Regions from separate parts of the Pseudomonas sp. ABa2 genome, predicted to be linked through region 3. Evidence: riboswitches for the same ligand, from Rfam matches in the RefSeq annotation. Region 3 holds a riboswitch; each other region holds the start of a gene.

Region 1 (4,180 bases), 750 kb from region 3:
CTGGCCGAAGCGGACCTGGAAACCCTCGCCGACGAACTGCGCCAGTACCTGCTGTACAGCGTCGGCCAGAGCGGTGGCCATTTCGGCGCCGGCCTCGGCGTGATCGAGCTGACCATCGCCCTGCATTACGTCTTCGACACCCCCGACGACCGCCTGGTGTGGGACGTCGGCCACCAGGCCTACCCGCACAAGATCCTCACCGGCCGCCGCGAGCGCATGGCCACGCTGCGCCAGAAGGACGGCCTGGCCGCCTTCCCGCGCCGCAGCGAGAGCGAGTACGACACCTTCGGCGTCGGCCACTCCAGCACCAGCATCAGCGCCGCACTGGGCATGGCCATCGCCGCCCGCCTGCAGGGCGAGCGGCGCAAGAGCGTGGCGGTGATCGGCGACGGCGCGCTGACCGCCGGCATGGCCTTCGAGGCGCTCAACCACGCCAGCGAGGTCGGCGCCAACATGCTGGTGGTGCTCAACGACAACGACATGTCGATCTCCAAGAATGTCGGCGGGCTGTCCAACTACCTGGCCAAGATCCTCTCCAGCCGCACCTACGCCAGCATGCGCGAGGGCAGCAAGAAGATCCTCTCGCGCCTGCCTGGCGCCTGGGAGATCGCGCGCAAGACCGAGGAACACGCCAAGGGCATGCTGGTACCCGGCACCCTGTTCGAGGAACTGGGCTGGAACTATATCGGCCCCATCGACGGCCACGACCTGCCCACCCTGCTCGCCACCCTGCGCAATATGCGCGACCTGGACGGCCCGCAGTTCCTCCATGTGGTGACCAAGAAGGGCAAGGGCTTCGCCCCGGCCGAGGCCGACCCGATCGGCTACCACGCCATTACCAAGCTGGAGCCGGTCAAGCCCGATGCCGCGCCGCTCTCCAGCCAGAAACGGCCGGCCGGCCCGAAATACTCCAACGTGTTCGGCCAGTGGCTGTGCGACATGGCCGCAGCAGACTCGCGCCTGGTCGGCATCACCCCGGCGATGAAGGAAGGCTCGGACCTGGTGGCCTTCGCCGAACGCTTCCCGGCGCGCTACTTCGATGTCGCCATCGCCGAGCAGCACGCCGTCACCCTGGCCGCCGGCATGGCCTGCGACGGGGTCAAGCCGGTGGTGGCGATCTACTCGACCTTCCTCCAGCGCGGCTACGACCAGCTGATCCACGACGTGGCGGTGCAGAACCTCGACGTGCTGTTCGCCATCGACCGCGCCGGCCTGGTCGGCGAGGACGGCCCGACCCACGCCGGCAGCTTCGATATCTCCTACCTGCGCTGCATCCCCGGCATGCTGGTGATGACCCCCAGCGACGAGAACGAGCTGCGCCGCATGCTCACCACCGGCTACCTGTTCGACGGCCCGGCGGCGGTGCGCTACCCGCGCGGCAGCGGCCCCAACGCCACCATCGACCCAGGCCTGGCGCCGCTGGAAATCGGCAAGGGCCTGATCCGTCGCCAGGGCCGCCGCGTCGCCCTGCTGGCCTTCGGCGTGCAACTGGCCGAGGCGCTGCAGGTCGGCGAGACGCTGGACGCCACGGTGGTCGACATGCGTTTCGTCAAACCGCTGGACGCCGCCCTGCTGCGCGAACTGGCGGCCAGCCACGAGCTGCTGGTGAGCATCGAGGAAAACGCGGTGATGGGCGGCGCCGGCAGCGCGGTCGGCGAGTTCCTCGCCGCCGAGAACATCGTCAAGCCGCTGCTGCAGCTGGGCCTGCCCGACTACTACGTCGAACACGCCAAGCCGGCGCAGATGCTCAAAGAATGCGGCCTCGACCAGGCCGGCATCGAAGCCGCGGTGCGCGCGCGCCTGGCCCAGTTGCCCGCCTGAACATGAGACCCGCTCATCGCTGAATGAGCGGACCTTGCTTGTCATTCATCCCGCCGCGCACTAGGGTGCGCGGCATTGCATGTTCCGCCAGGGTGCGCCGCTAACACGGCGTGAAACGGGAAGTCGGTGCGCCCATCCGGGCAATCCCGACGCTGCCCCCGCAACGGTAATCGACGGCAGGCCGCAAGCCTGCACCTTGTCCACGGCCACTGGGTATTCCCGGGAAGGCGGACCGGGGTCGTGAGCCCGGAGACCGGCCCCGGCGGTGCGACTGGTGTTGCGGAGGGCCGCACCGTCAAGCGCCGCCCTGCGCGCGCTTGCCCCTGCCCTCCTCGAACGTCTGCCGACCTTTGAGGAATATCCCTGATGAAACTGTCCCCCCTGGCCCTGGCCATCGCCGTTCTGCCCGGCCTCGCCCTGGCCGCCGAACCCTACGCCGCCGAGCCGCTGGTGATCACCTCCGGGCGCCTGGCCGAACCGCAAGCCCAGGCCACCGCCGCCACCACGGTGTTCGAGCGGGCGGATATCGAGCGTTTGCAGGTCAGCAGCGTGCCCGATCTGCTCAGCCGCGTCCCTGGCGTATCCATCGTGCAGAACGGCGGCCGCGGCAGCCTGACCAGCCTGTTTCTGCGTGGCGCCAACGCCAACCAGACTCTGGTGCTGGTCGACGGCGTGCGTCTGAATGCCGCCGCCAGCGGCCTGGCCCGCCTGGAATTCCTCAGCCCCGAGCAGATCGAGCGCATCGAGGTGGTGCGCGGCCCACGTTCGGCGCTGTATGGCGCCGACGCCATCGGCGGGGTGATCCAGATTTTCACCCGCCAGGGCGAGGCCGGCCTGCAACCGCGCCTGCGCCTGGCCGCCGGTAGCCAGCAGACCTTCGAACGCAGCCTGGGACTGTCCGGCGGCGACCAGCGCACGCGTTTCGACCTCGGCGCCAGCCTGGTCGAGCGCGCCGGCTTCGACCGCTCAGCAGACGCTCGCGGCTATGACGGCGACCACGACGGCCTGCGCCGCAAGGCCTTCAACCTGAGCCTGCAGCACCGCTTCAACGAACGCCTCGAAGGCGGTCTGAGCCTGCTCGAACAGCATGGCGAGAGCGAGTACGACGACCTGTTCAGCTTCGTGCCGGGCAACCCCAGCGAGCGCTTCAGCGTTTCCACTGCCGCGGCCCATCTCGAGGCGCAGCTCGCCGAGCGCTGGAGCAGTCGCCTGGAGCTCGGCCACGGCGAGGACAAGAGCGACAACCGCGACCCGCTGAACGCCAGCAACAACTATCAGTACAACACCTACCGCGACAGCGCGGGCTGGCTCAACACCCTGCAACTGAGCGACGCCCAGCAGCTGCTGCTCGGTCTCGACTGGTACGAGGACCGCCTGGGCAGCGACAGCGAGTTCAGCCAGACCGAGCGCTGGAACCGGGCCGCCTTCGTCCAGCACCGCTTCCGTGGCGAGGGCTTCGCCACCGAGCTGGGCCTGCGCCACGACGACAACCAGCAGTTCGGCAGCGAGAACACCTGGAACGCGGCACTGAGCCTGGACCTGAGCGAGCGTCTCGAGCTGCTGCTGAGCTACGGCGAGGGCTTCCACGCGCCGACCTTCAACGACCTGTATTTCCCCACCAGCTCGTTCTATGGCGGCAACCCGAACCTGGCCCCCGAGCGCTCGAAGACCTACGAGGTGCAACTGCGCGGCGAGCACCTGGACAGCCGCTGGAGCCTGTCGGCCTACCGCACCGAGGTCGAAGACCTGATCACCGTAGTCAGCGATCCGCTGACCTTCTTCAGCACCCCGATGAACGTCAACCAGGCACGCCTGCAAGGCCTGGAACTGAGCCTGGAACGCGAGGTGCTGGGCTGGCAGGCCGCTCTCGGCGCCAGCCTGCTCGACCCACGTGATCGCGACAGCGGCCACACCCTGCCGCGCCGCGCCAAACGCAGCCTGAGCCTGGATCTGGACCGTCAGTTCGGCGCCTTCGCCGCCGGCCTCACCTGGCAGGCCGTCTCCGGGCGCTACGACGATGCCGCCAACACCCGCGAGATCGCCGGCTACGGCCTGCTGGGCGCGCGGGCCAGCTGGCGGATGAACGAGGAGCTGCTGTGGCAGGTCAAGGTCGACAACCTGCTGGACAAGGACTATTCCCAGGCGCTGTACAGCCGACCGAACGACCCCTTCTTCGGTAGCGTGAGTTACTACGGCTACCGCGAGGAAGGCCGCAGCGCCCTGCTCTCGCTGACCTGGACGCCGCAACTCTGATCCCGGTGCTCACGGTGCACCAAGCCGCTCCAGGCTAACGCGCCGTGGCCAGCCGCTCGCACAGCCGCTCGATGGCGCCGAGCATCTGCCGGCTGGGCCGCTCCAG
Region 2 (4,180 bases), 840 kb from region 3:
TGCCCGGCAGCACCAGGCGGGTGAAGCGCGAGTCGCCTACCAGCATGTCCAGACCATGGCGGATGAACTGGTCGACGTAGCGGTGGTAGTTGGTCAGCAGAATCCACGGCTGCACGTGGCGCCAGTCGCTGCCGGTGTAGTGCACCAGGCGGCGCAGGGAGAAATCCACCCGGGCCGCGTCGAACAGCGCCAGCGGCAGCGGGTCGGTGTTCTCCCAGTCGTACAGGCCGTCGGCGGTGCCGTCGGTGGCGGCGGACAGGTCGGTGCTGGGGAACACCCGCGCCAGCTCGGCGGCGGTCACCCCGCTGCCGGCCAGCTCGTCGCCCTGCTCCACCACGTAGGGATAGGGAATGTTCTGCTGGCTCATGCCGACTTCCACGCGCAGGGTGAAGTCGTGCATCAGCGGCCGCAGCTGCTCCAGCAGGTATTTGCGAAAGGCCGCCGGCTGGGTCACGGTGACGCTGTAGGTACCCGGCACCTGCACCTTGGCGTAGGCGCGCACGGTGGTCGGCACCTCGCCCTGGCACAGGTAGGTCAGGCGCAGCTCGGGATAGCGGAACAGACAATGCTCGCCGGCGTCGGGCTTGATGCGCTCCTTGAGGTAGCGTTTCAGCGCCCGGCTGAGGGCGCCGGTGGCCTGCTGGTGGAGGGCGGCGAGGCGGTCGACCGCCTCTTCCGGGGTAAAGGCAACGACGAATTCATCGGCACAGGGTTTCACGGCGCACCTTCCTGGTTGATCGAACGCCCCTATCTTGCCTGTTCCGGCAGCGCCAGGCATAGCGCTCAGCGCAGCAGGCGAGCAAGATCCTCCGGCACGGGCTGCGGCGTCAGCGGCCCGACCCGGCGCGTGCCGGGATTGCCCAGCGGGTAGAGGCCCAGCAGCGACCCCAGGCTGCCCGGCAGACGCAGCAGCTGCGCGACCAGCTCGGCCCAGTCGCGCCGGCGCCAGGCCCACAGCAGCATCAGCCAGTGGCTCAGGCCGTGCTGGAGAAAACTCGGCTGGCTGAGGATATGGGCACGCTCCAGATGGCGCAGTTCGCCCGCGGCATCGCCCAGGCAGCGCAGACGGCGGGCCAGTTGCAGTTCGTGGTGGAAGGCTTGGCGACGGTTCATGGCGGTGCTCCAGAGTAGGCGACCGGGACAGTCTGCAAGCCTGGGGCGGCCCCGCGGTCAAGCGACTAGGCTTAGCCGCATAGCGCCTGCCCGAGGGCCGCCCCATGCCACGCCTGCTCAGCCTGCTCCTGCTGCCCCTGCTCGCTCCCGTCCTGCTCGCCGGCGAGCTGGACGGCCACTACCACGCCAACCTCGACGGCCTGCCGGCCGAACTGATCCTGAACAGCCAGGGCCAGACGGTGGAAGGGCAGTATGTGGAAAACCAGCGTCTGCGCCTGAACCTCAAGGGTCATTACGACGGCCAGTTGCTGCGCGCCGAGATCAGCGACCCGCAGTCCGGGCTGGTGATCGCCAATATGAACGCCACCTACGCCAACGCCATGCTCAACGTCAGCATCGCCGCGCGCGACCCGCGCAACGGCCAGGTGCTGGAGCGCCAGGCGCTGTTCCAGCGTGGCGCGCCGGCCGACGCGCCAGTCGCGGCGAAACGCCTGGACCCGGCGCTGATCGGCACCTGGATTCACGAGAAGCAGATCAACAGCGGCGGCGCCAGCTTCGCCGCTTTCGCCACCCTGCTGACCCTGCAGCTGGGCGCCGACGGCAGCGTCGCACAATGGAGCCTGGCGGCCGGCGGCGGCAGCGACTGGAGTTTCAACAGCCCGGGCGAACTGCAGTACCGCGGCCGCTGGCGCAGCGACAACGGCGTGCTGCTGGTGCGCCTGGACGGCGCCGCCTACTACCAGCCCGCCGCTTACTATCGCTTCAGCGACCCGTACCTGGTCACCGAGAGCAATACCGGCAAGATGATCTGGCAGCGCCGCAAGTAACGCTACGGGTCAGGCGGCCTGGTGCAGGCGCACGTTGAACAGCGGACCCTGGCTGAAACGCGCCAGCGCCTTGGCCGCGGCCAGCACGCCCAGATCGATCAGCGGCTCGATCAGGATCACGCTCATGTAGGCCAGGCCGAAGCTGCCCACCGCCGCCAGGTTGTCGCCGGCGAAGCCCTGACCGTAGAAGGCCCAGAACGCCACCCAGGCGACGATGCCGCCCTGGTAGGCGGTCGACAGCGCCAGCGCCTGCTTGTAGGAGAGATCCACGTAGGCGGTGCCCGGCGCGACGATGCGCTTGGCCAGCAGCTGGATGCCCCACAGCGGCAGCAGCAGGGTGGTGACGTTCATGCCGTACTGCGGCAGGTCGAACTGGGCGAACAGCAGCCCTTGCAACAGCAGGCCGACGGCCAGACCGATGGCCGCGGCGCCGGCGCCGAACAGCAGCAGCAGGGTCGAGCCGAGGATCAGGTGGACCTCCGAGACGCCCACCGGATGACGCGGCAGGACCTCGAAGAAGCAGAACACCAGGGCGGTGGTCAACAGGCTGCGTAGCGCCAGGGCGACCACCCCGCCGTTGTCGCGGATGGCATCGCGGGCCAGTTTGGCGGTCAGGCCGAGGCCGGTGACGGCAGTGGCGTAGCTGAGCAGGATCTTGGCGCCTTCGACGACGCCGGGTTCGATATGCATAAGGGTTCCTTGGTCGCGCCCACCGCGCGACGATCCGGATGGAGGGGATGGGCGCAAGCGCCCGACGGCGATGGCAGGTCTCCTGGCTCGCGGCTCGACACTTCGCCCGCCTTCCCGGCCTGTGGGCCAGTGGCATATGGGCGTCGTTCGCCGCTTACAGTTGCGGGGGCAGCCAGGGCATTGGCGACGCGGCGCCGCACCCTGTTCCCTTTTCATCCGACCCTGGGGCCGGAACCATCGGCGGCCACCTTACCCGGCCGCACGGACAAAAGACAGCGCCCGCTCTCAACCGCGCCCGCACCAGGCTCCTCGGCGAGATTCGGAACCCACCAGAGCCGGGCCTGTCACTGATCTGTCGCTCGCGTCGCGACGGCTGAGGGGCATCCGCGGCAGGAGCGCCTCACTGGCTGAGCAGATGCGGTGCTGGAGGCGCTCGCTTCCCCGCCAGTGCGGCAACCGTCACGTTGCGCGCGGGTATATGTAACCATTTATTACAAGGCAATCGTAGTGTTCCTGCACCCGCGCCGACTGCAGATCACGCGAGCCCGCAGATCCATCATCCGGTAACGAGAGCGCATATGAAGAAACCCCTGATCGTCGCGTTGACAGCCCTGTTCGCAACCGGCGCCATGGCTGCCGAGCAGCAACCGCACTGGAACTACCAGGGCAAGGAGGGCCCCGCACACTGGTCCCAGCTGGCCCCAGGCTACGAAACCTGCGCGATTGGCCATGCCCAATCGCCGATCGACATCCGCGATGCCACGCGAGCCTCCCTGCCGCGCATCATGTTCGACTACCAGGCCAGCCCAGCGGAGGTAGTGAACAACGGCCACACCGTCCAGGTGAACCTGGCCAATGCCGGCGGCGTCGAGATCGACGGCGAGCCCTACCGCCTGGTGCAGTTCCATTTCCACACGCCAAGCGAGGAGCACATCGCCGGGCGGGCATTCCCGATGGTCGCGCACTTCGTCCACCAAGCCGCCGATGGCCGCCTGGCGGTGGTGGCAGTGCTGTTCAGGGAAGGCGAGCAGAATCAGGCTCTGGGTCAGGTGTTCGATGCCATGCCGACCAGGGCGGGCGAGAAAGTCGAGCTGGCCGACAGCTTCGCCCCGCAAACCCTACTGCCGCCGCAGCAGGGCTACTATGCCTTCGCCGGCTCGCTGACCACCCCGCCGTGCAGCGAGAACGTGCAATGGCGCGTACTGAAGCAGCCGGTCGAGCTGTCCCAGGCGCAACTGGCACAGTTCCGCCACCTGTACGCGATGAACGCGCGGCCGATCCAGCCACTCAATGGCCGAGAAGTGCTGGAGAGCGACGACTAAAGCCTCCTGCCGCTGATGCGCCGACTGGATGGCCGGCGCGTCCCCCCCTTCCCTCAGCCCAGCTGCGGCATGCTGCGCGCCAGCAGTGCTTCGACGTCGACGCCGCGCGGCAGGGTGCCGTAGACCCGGCCGCGGCCTTCCAGGCGGCTGGCGATAAAGGCGTCGGACACCGTGGCGTTGCCGGCCTCCAGCAGCAGCTTGGCCTGCAGCGCCACGGCCACGTCCTCG
Region 3 (4,180 bases):
CTGAAGCGCCTCCCACAGGGCTTCCAGCTCGGCGAATTCCCGCGTCACCGCCGGCAACGCGGGGCGACGCAACAGCAGCACCGGCAGCCCCAGCTCACGGGCGACCTGCAGCTTCGGCTCGGTAGAAGCACTGCCGCTGTTCTTGCTTACCAGCACATCGCAGCGGATGCGGGCGAACAGCGCGCGTTCCGCGTCCAGCGAGAACGGCCCGCGCGCACCGATGATCTCGGCGCGCGGCGGCGCCGGTTCGCTCTGCAGGCAGCGTACCGTCCAGTGCTGGTGCTCGGGAATCTCGTGCAGATGGGCCAGCGGCTCGCGCCCGGAGGTGAAGAACGGCCGCTGGAACGGCGCCAGCGCGCGGCTCAGCTCATCCCAGCCGTCCACCTCGCGCCAGTCGTCATCCGGGCCCGGCTGCCAGCCGGGGCGACGCAGCGCCCAGCAGGGCACGCCGGCGATCGCGGCAGCGCGGGCGGCGTTATGGCTGATCTGCGCCGCATAGGGGTGGGTCAGATCGAGCAGCAGCTCGATGCCTTCGGCGGCGATAAAGGCCGCCAGGCCTTCGGCGCCGCCAAAGCCGCCGACGCGCACGCGGCAGGCCAGGTCGTCCGGCACGCGGCCGAGGCCGGCCAGGCTGTAGACGGTCTCCGGCCCGAGGAGACGGGCCAGGCGCAGCGCCTCGCTGGTGCCGCCGAGCAGCAGGAGTCGCGCACTCACGGCTTGCGCACCGCCAGCAGGGTGATCGGCAGCGCCGCGCGCCAGGTGTCGAAGCCGCCCAGCGGCTGCGCCTGGGCCACGGTGAGCCGCAGCAGCTCGCCACCCTGCCGTTCGCGGAAGGCCACCAGCGCCGCCTCGCTTTGAATGGTCACGGCATTGGCCAACAGACGCCCGCCGGGCTTGAGCGCGTCCCAGCAATCATCAAGCACGCCGGGCACCGTGACGCCGCCGCCGATAAAGATCGCATCCGGCGCGGGCAGCCCGACCAGCGCCTCGGGCGCGTGCCCGGCGACCAGCTGCAGACCGGGTACGCCGAGGGCATCGCGGTTGTGGCGGATATGATCCTGACGGCCCTCGTTGGCCTCAACGGCGATGGCGCGGCAGGCCGGGTGCGCGCGCATCCACTCGATGCCGATGGAGCCACAGCCGGCGCCGACATCCCACAGCAGCTCGCCGGGCAGCGGCGCCAGGCGCGCCAGGGTCACTGCGCGCACGTCGCGCTTGGTCAGCTGGCCGTCGTGACGGTAGGCCTCGTCCGGCAGGCCGCAGGTCGGCGGCAGCACCTTTGCCCCGGCGTCGGCCAGGCATTCCACGGCCAGCAGGTTGAGGTCGGCGCCGCGCGGCAGGTTCCAGCTCGCGGCCAGGCCATCGAGGCGGCGCTCGTCGGGGCCGCCCAGATGTTCCAGCAGGGTCAGGCGGCTGGCGCCGAAACCACGGGCGCGCAGCGCTGCGGCGACCTGCGCAGGCGTGTCGCCATCGGCGCTCAGCACCAGCAGGCGCAGGCCGGGAAACAGCCGGGCGTTGAGCGTGGCCAGCGGCCGGCCGACCAGCGACAGCACCTCCACCTCTTGCAATGGCCAGCCCAGGCGCGCCGCCGCCAGCGACACCGAGGACGGCGCCGGCAGCACTAGCAGCTCGTCGGCCGGCACCTGCCGCGCCAGGCTGGCGCCGACGCCATAGAACATCGGGTCGCCGCTGGCCAGCACGCACAGCGCCTCGCCACGCCGGGCCAGCAGCGGCTGCAGGTCGAAGGGACTGGGCCAGGTTTCCCGTTCGCCACCGATGCACGGCGGCAGCAGCGCCAGCTGACGCGGCGCACCGACGATGCGCGTAGCCGCCAGCAGCGCGCGGCGCGCGGCCTTGCCCAGGCCGGGGTAGCCGTCTTCGCCGATGCCGACCAGGGTCAACCAGGGTTTCATCCAATGTCCTCGCGCAAGCCCGACGGAGCGCCTGTCCGCGCTCCGGGCAAAGCGGGCATAATAGCGCCTTCGTCGGTGCCCTTGAGTCGATACGACTCCGCAACGGGCCTAAGAGGGAACACGGTAAAACCGTGGCTGCCCCCGCAACTGTAAACAGCGAGTCCAATGCAATCGGCCACTGGGTAACCGGGAAGGCGCGGCGGACGAAGACCTGTCAGCCAGGAGACCTGCCGACGAACGCTGGTCGCGAGTGCCAACATCGGGCGGGGTGTACCGATGCCATGGAGTCCCCCTGTGGGCGGATTTCGCTGGTTCGGTCGCCGCGTCGTTAGCCACAGGTGACCCTTTGCTCGCGCCCGTTCGCCCTTCCGCCTGCCCCGGCCTGCTGCGCATCGTCCCCGCGCTGGACGGTGGCATCTGCCGCATCAAGCTGCCCGGCGGCGTGCTGCGCAGCGCCCAGGCACGCGCGATTGCCGAGGCGGCGCGGCATGGCGCCAGCGGTGTGCTGGAGCTGACCAACCGCAGCAACCTGCAGATCCGCGGCGTGCTGCCCGGCCAGGAAAACCCGCTGATCGACGCCCTGCTGAGCGCCGGCCTCGGTCCGCGCGTGGCCGCCGCCGACGATGTGCGCAACCTGCTGCTCAGCCCCGCCGCCGGCCTCGACCCGCAGGCGCGGATGGACGTGCGCCCGCTGGCCAGCCAATTGCTCGACCTGCTGCAGGACAGCCCGGCGCTGCACGCGTTGTCGGCCAAGTTCGCCCTGCAACTCGATGGCGGCGAAGCCCTCGCCATGCGCGAACACCCCCACGACCTGTGGCTGGCCGCCGAAGACGAACACCACTTGCTGCTGGGCCTGGCCGGCTGCCCCATGGACACGCCACTGGCGCGCATCGAGGCGAGCCAGGCGCTCGAACTGGTGCGCCAGCTGCTGCTGCTGTTCCTCGAGCTGGCCACGCCCGAGCAATCGCGGATGCGCCAGTTACTGGCGCAGATCCCGGCCAACGAACTGCTGCAGCGCCTGCAGGCACGCCTGGATTTTGCCCTGCAGCCGGCACCGGCCAGCTGGCAGCCTGCCGCCGCCGTCGAGCGCGCGCCGGCTGGGATTTATCCACAGGCGCAGGCCGGCCTGTGCATGGTCGCCACCGGCGCCCAACTGGGCCGGCTGCACGCCGAACAACTGACCACGCTGGCCGAGCTAAGCGAGCGCTATGGCGACGGCGAGCTGCGCCTGACGCCCTGGCAGGGTCTGCTGCTGGGCAACGTCCCCGAGGCCCGCGCCAGCGAGCTGCTGGCGGGGCTGGACCAGCTGGGCCTGCTGACCCAGGCCGACGAGCCGCTGCTCGGCCTGGTCGCCTGCACCGGTTCGGCCGCCTGCGCCCGCGGTTTGGCCGACAGCAAGCGCCACGCCCTGCACCTGGCCGAGCTGCTGCGCGCAAGCCACGCCCGCCCGCAGGTGCACCTCAGCGCCTGCCCGCGCAGCTGCGCCAGCGCCCGCGTGCAGCCCTACACATTGCTGGCCAGCACACCCGACCACTACCAGCTCTATCAACGCACACCCGCGGCGCCCGGTTTCGGCCGTCTGCTGGCGCCGGCGATGACCATCGACGAGGCCGGCGCCTGGTTCGCCCGCCAACACCCCGCAGGAACACCCGATGCTTGATTACATCCGCGACGGCCAGGAAATCTACCGCCGCTCCTTCGCCACCATCCGCGCCGAGGCCGACCTGGACGGCATCCCCGCCGACCTGGAGAAACTCGCCGTACGGGTGATTCATGCCTGCGGCATGGTCGACGTCGCCTCCGATCTGCGCTTCTCCGCCGGTGCCGGCGCCGCTGGCCGCGCCGCGCTGCTGGCCGGCGCGCCGATTCTCTGCGATGCGCGCATGGTCGCCGAGGGCATCACCCGCCCGCGCCTGCCGGCGAACAACCGAGTGATCTGCACCCTGCACGACGCCGGCGTGCCGGAGCTGGCCCACGAACTGGGCAACACCCGCTCGGCGGTGGCCCTGGAGCACTGGCGCGAGCACCTGGAGGGCAGCGTGGTGGTGATCGGCAATGCCCCCACCGCGCTGTTCTACCTACTGGAAATGCTCGATGCCGGCGCGCCGAAGCCGGCGCTGATCATCGGCATGCCGGTGGGCTTTATCGGCGCGGCGGAATCCAAGGATGCCCTGGCGGCAGACAACCGCGGCGTGCCCTACGTGATCGTGCGTGGCCGCCGTGGCGGCAGCGCCATGGCGGTGGCCGCGGTCAACGCCCTGGCCTCG
Region 4 (4,180 bases), 2.0 Mb from region 3:
GGCTTGCTGCCGGCGGGCATGCCCAGCAGCGCGGCCAACGCCTCGGGCTCGAACAACGACACCCAGCCCAGGCCCAAGCCTTCGGCGCGGGCGGCCAGCCAGAGATTCTGAATGGCGCAGGCCACCGACGCCATATCCATTTCCGGCAGGGTGCGGCGGCCGAAGACATGCTTTTGGCGCCCGTCCATCAACGCCACCGCCAGCAGCTCGGCGCACTCGCGAATACCCTCGACCTTGAGCCGCATGAATTCATCGGAGCGTTCGCCCAGCGCCTCGGCGGTGCGCACCCGCTCAGCCTCCACCAGCGCGTAGGCGGCTTCGCGCAATTGCGGGTCGCTGATGCGCAGAAAGCGCCAGGGCTGCATCAGGCCGACGCTGGGTGCGCGGTGCGCCGCCTCCAGCAGGCGTGCCAGCACCTCGGCCGGCACCTCGCCGCCACTGAAATGACGCATGTCGCGGCGCTCGGCGATGGCGCGATAGACCGCGGCGCGCTCAGCGGCGCTGAAGGCCTGGTCGCTCATGGACGCAACAGCGCCGCCGCCGCCAGGGGATTGGACGGCAGGTAGAAGTGGATATAGCTGGCCGTCAGCCGTCCCAGGCGATAGACCGCCTCGGCCACCGCCTTGCCGTTCGGGCAACGGCCCAGAGCCAGCGGCGCCAGCGGGCTGTCCAGGCGCGAATGGTGGTAGCTGTGGCCACGCAGCTCGCCTTCCGGCAACGTCACCTGCTGCAGGGCCAGGGCGGTCAATCGCGGTTGCAGCGCGGCGCGGCCGGCCAGCAGGCCGAGCATGCGGCCGCTGGCGCCCTGCTTGTCGGCCAGCTCGTCGAGCAGATAGAGCATGCCGCCGCACTCGGCGAGGATCGGCTTGCCGGCCTGGTGATGGGCGCGGATCGCCGCGGCCATGGCCTGGTTGCCTTGCAGCTGGGCCAGATGCAATTCGGGGTAGCCGCCGGGCAGGTAGAGGCTGTCCACCTGCGGCAGGCCGTCGCCGGCCAGCGGCGAGAAGAATTCGAGTTCGGCGCCCAGCTCGCGCAGCAGATCGAGGTTGGCCTGGTAGAGAAAGGCGAAGGCGCCATCGCGCGCCACGCCGATGCGCACGCCGGCCAGCAGCGGCTCGACCACCCGCGGCGGCGGCGCGGCAAAGCGCACCGGTGCCGGCAAGGCCACCTCGGCGCTGGCGGCCAGGGCATCGGCGGCGGCATCCAGGCGCGCATCCAGGTCGGCCAGCTCCTGCGCCTGCACCAACCCCAGGTGGCGGCTGGGCAGCTCCACCGCGGCATTGCGCGGCAGCGCGCCGTACCAGCGGATAGTCGGCGGCAGCGCAGCGCGCAGGATCTCGCCGTGACGGGCGCTGGCCACCCGGTTGCCGAGCACGCCGGCGAACGGCAGGTCGGGCTGGAAGGTCGCCAGGCCATGGGCCAGGGCGCCGAAGGTCTGGGCCATGGCCGAACCGTCGATCACCCCCAGCACCGGCACGCCGAACTGCCGCGCCAGGTCGGCCGCCGAGGGCTGGCCGTCGAACAGGCCCATCACCCCCTCGATCAGGATCAGCTCGGCCTCGCCCGCCGCCTGCCAGAGCAGGCGGCGGCTCTCCGCCTCGCCGACCATGGCCAGGTCGAGCTGGTACACCGGCGCGCCGCTGGCGCGGGCGAGGATCATCGGGTCGAGGAAATCCGGGCCGCACTTGAACACCCGCACCCGCCGACCCTGACGGCTGTGCAGGCGCGCCAGGGCGGCGGTGACGGTGGTCTTGCCCTGCCCCGAGGCTGGCGCGGCGATCAGCAGCGCCGGGCACTGGCGCGAGGTCAAAACTCCACCCCCTTCTGCGCCTTCACCCCGGCCTTGAAGGCATGCTTGACCAGGCCCATCTCGGTCACCGTATCGGCCGCCTCGATCATCCCCGGCAAGGCGCCGCGCCCGGTCACCACCACGTGCTGCGAGAGCGGCCGCGCCTGGATATCGGCGAGCACCGCATCGAGCTGCAGATAACCGTGCTTGAGGGCGATATTCAGCTCGTCCAGCACCACCAGGCCGACGCCCTCGTCGCTCAGCAGGCGCTGCGCCACGGCCCAGGCCTCGCCCGCCTTGGCGATATCGCGCTGGCGATCCTGGGTCTCCCAGGTGAAGCCCTCGCCCATCACGTGGTAGCTGACTTCCTCGGGAAAACGGCGGAAGAAGGCCTCCTCGCCGGTGCTGGCGGCGCCTTTGATGAATTGCACCACGCCGACTTTGATGCCGTGGCCGAGGGCGCGGGCGACCATGCCGAAGGCGCTGCTGCTCTTGCCCTTGCCGTTGCCGCTGTGCACCAGCAGCAGGCCGTACTGGTCCTGGGCCTGGGCGATCTTCGCGTCGATCAGCGCCTTCTTGCGCGCCATGCGCGCCTGGTGCCGGGCGTCGCGATCAGCCGATTCGCTCATCGAAGTTTCCTGGTCTGCGGGCATCCGGGCGCGGGCCGCCGTGCACGACTGGCAAGCTGGCGTGGCGGCATCGTTACGCTCCCGAACACACTGGGCTGGACAAGGCAGGCGGAGAACGGCGCGCGCAGGCCACCGGGAAGGCGAGCCCGCACGCCAGACAACGCCCTCCGCGATGCCGTGGACTGCAGCAGGCCGGTCTCCGGGCTTGTGAGCGAGCCTCGCGGGCTAGCGCCGCGCCTTCCCATGCACGAAGCACAGTGGCAATAGAGCGGCGTTTGACTCACCTACCGTTGCGGGGGCAGCGCCGGATTCTGTACCGGCTTCCCTGTTTCACCTCGTACGCGCGTGGCGTCGGGCACCTGAAGCAAGGCGCGCAGGGTAGAGGCTGGCCGCCTCGCCCGTCAACGCCGACGCGACTCAGTGGCGGGGGACGAAGCCGGCCGGCTTGCGCGCCAGCCACTCGACGAAACCGCGCAAGCGCTCGTCGCCCAGCAACGCTTCGCGGCTGTTGTAGCTCAGTGCCAGCTCCTTCTCGCTGAACAGCCGGTGGATCTGGTTATGGCAGGCGCGACAGACCCAGAGCGTGGCCGTGATGCGTTCGTGGCGGGGATAGCGCTTCTGCACATAGGCCTTGTCGTGCAGGGCCTTGGGGATCAGGTGGTGACGGGTCAGCGCCACCGACCGCGCGCACAGTTCGCAGGCGTCGGGCTGGGGCGGCAGACGGATGGCGTCGGCCACGGCGGCTCAGCGCTTGCGGCACAGGGTCAGGCCGTCGCCCAGCGGCAGCAGCGACAGCTCGACGCGCGCATCGTCCTTGAGCGCCCGGTTCAGCGCCTGAATGGCGCGGGTGTCGGCGCTGTCCGGCTGCGGCTGCAACACCCGGCCGCTCCACAGGGTGTTGTCGAACAGCAGCAGGCCGCCCTGGCGCAACAGGCGCAGCGCCTGCTCCAGGTAGGCCGGGTAGTTGGCCTTGTCGGCGTCGACGAAGATCAGGTCGAAGTCGCCCTGCCCTTCGTGCTCCAGCGCCGCCAGGCTGTCCAGCGCCGGGCCCAGACGCCATTGGATACGCTCGGCCAGACCGGCCTCGGCGAAATAGCGGCGCGCGGTGGCGTTGTAGTCGCCGGGCAGGTCGCAGCAGATCAGCTGACCCTGCGGCCCCATGGCATCGGCTAGGCAAATGGCGCTGTAGCCGGTGAAGGTGCCGACCTCGACGATCCGCCGCGCGCCGACCAGCCGCACCAGCAGGGCCATGAACTGACCCTGCTCCGGGGCGATCTGCCAGCGCGCCTCGCTCAGCTGCGCAGTTTCCGCGCGCAGGCGGGCGAGCAACGGCGACTCGCGCAGGGAGACGTCCAGCAGGTACTGGTAAAGCGCGTCGTCGAGCTGCAGGCTGCGCTGGGTCACGGATTGCGCGCCAGTTCGGGGGCGAGCACGCGCTTGGCGTCCAGATAGGCGCGCTGCCAGTAGCTGTTGTCCAGGCTGTCCAGGCGCACCGTGCCGCCCGAAGACGGCGCGTGGACGAAACGTCCCTCGCCGACATAGATGCCGGCATGACTGACGCCGCGCCCGCCGTTGGTGGCGAAGAACACCAGGTCGCCGCTCTGCAGGGCGTCGCGGCGCACCTTGGGGCTGCGCATGGCGCTCAGCTCGCGGGTCGAACGCGGCAGGCTGATGCCGGCGGCGTCGCGATAGACGTAGCCGATCAGGCCGCTGCAGTCGAAACCGCCGTCTGGGGTATTGCCGCCGTAGCGATAGGGCGTGC

What was found. Region 3 has a riboswitch for cobalamin ahead of cobG (precorrin-3B synthase). Riboswitches for the same ligand answer to the same signal wherever they lie in the genome.
Region 1: another riboswitch for cobalamin. It lies ahead of AC1G9C_RS03440 (TonB-dependent receptor domain-containing protein); the one in region 3 lies ahead of cobG (precorrin-3B synthase).
Region 2: another riboswitch for cobalamin. It lies ahead of AC1G9C_RS20945 (energy-coupling factor ABC transporter permease); the one in region 3 lies ahead of cobG (precorrin-3B synthase).
Region 4: another riboswitch for cobalamin. It lies ahead of cobO (cob(I)yrinic acid a,c-diamide adenosyltransferase); the one in region 3 lies ahead of cobG (precorrin-3B synthase).

The regions. Positions count from the first base shown of each region.
Region 1 covers NZ_CM155239.1:708,845-713,024, reverse strand. Annotated here, with positions in the region: gene dxs (1-deoxy-D-xylulose-5-phosphate synthase) at 1-1,821, shown strand, start outside; cobalamin riboswitch at 1,895-2,097, shown strand; gene AC1G9C_RS03440 (TonB-dependent receptor domain-containing protein) at 2,188-4,074, shown strand; gene AC1G9C_RS03435 (cobalamin-binding protein) at 4,109-4,180, opposite strand, start outside.
Region 2 covers NZ_CM155239.1:4,305,430-4,309,609, forward strand. Annotated here, with positions in the region: gene amn (AMP nucleosidase) at 1-718, opposite strand, end outside; gene AC1G9C_RS20935 (DUF3703 domain-containing protein) at 784-1,113, opposite strand; gene AC1G9C_RS20940 (hypothetical protein) at 1,218-1,940, shown strand; gene AC1G9C_RS20945 (energy-coupling factor ABC transporter permease) at 1,950-2,630, opposite strand; cobalamin riboswitch at 2,686-2,884, opposite strand; gene AC1G9C_RS20950 (carbonic anhydrase) at 3,209-3,952, shown strand; gene AC1G9C_RS20955 (acyl-CoA dehydrogenase family protein) at 4,006-4,180, opposite strand, start outside.
Region 3 covers NZ_CM155239.1:5,146,929-5,151,108, forward strand. Annotated here, with positions in the region: gene AC1G9C_RS24745 (cobalt-precorrin-6A reductase) at 1-714, opposite strand, end outside; gene cbiE (precorrin-6y C5,15-methyltransferase (decarboxylating) subunit CbiE) at 711-1,913, opposite strand; cobalamin riboswitch at 1,970-2,162, shown strand; gene cobG (precorrin-3B synthase) at 2,260-3,573, shown strand; gene AC1G9C_RS24760 (precorrin-8X methylmutase) at 3,566-4,180, shown strand, end outside.
Region 4 covers NZ_CM155239.1:3,131,922-3,136,101, forward strand. Annotated here, with positions in the region: gene bluB (5,6-dimethylbenzimidazole synthase) at 1-521, opposite strand, end outside; gene AC1G9C_RS15025 (cobyrinic acid a,c-diamide synthase CobB) at 518-1,810, opposite strand; gene cobO (cob(I)yrinic acid a,c-diamide adenosyltransferase) at 1,807-2,418, opposite strand; cobalamin riboswitch at 2,592-2,796, opposite strand; gene AC1G9C_RS15035 (hypothetical protein) at 2,836-3,156, opposite strand; gene AC1G9C_RS15040 (O-methyltransferase) at 3,163-3,822, opposite strand; gene AC1G9C_RS15045 (C40 family peptidase) at 3,819-4,180, opposite strand, start outside.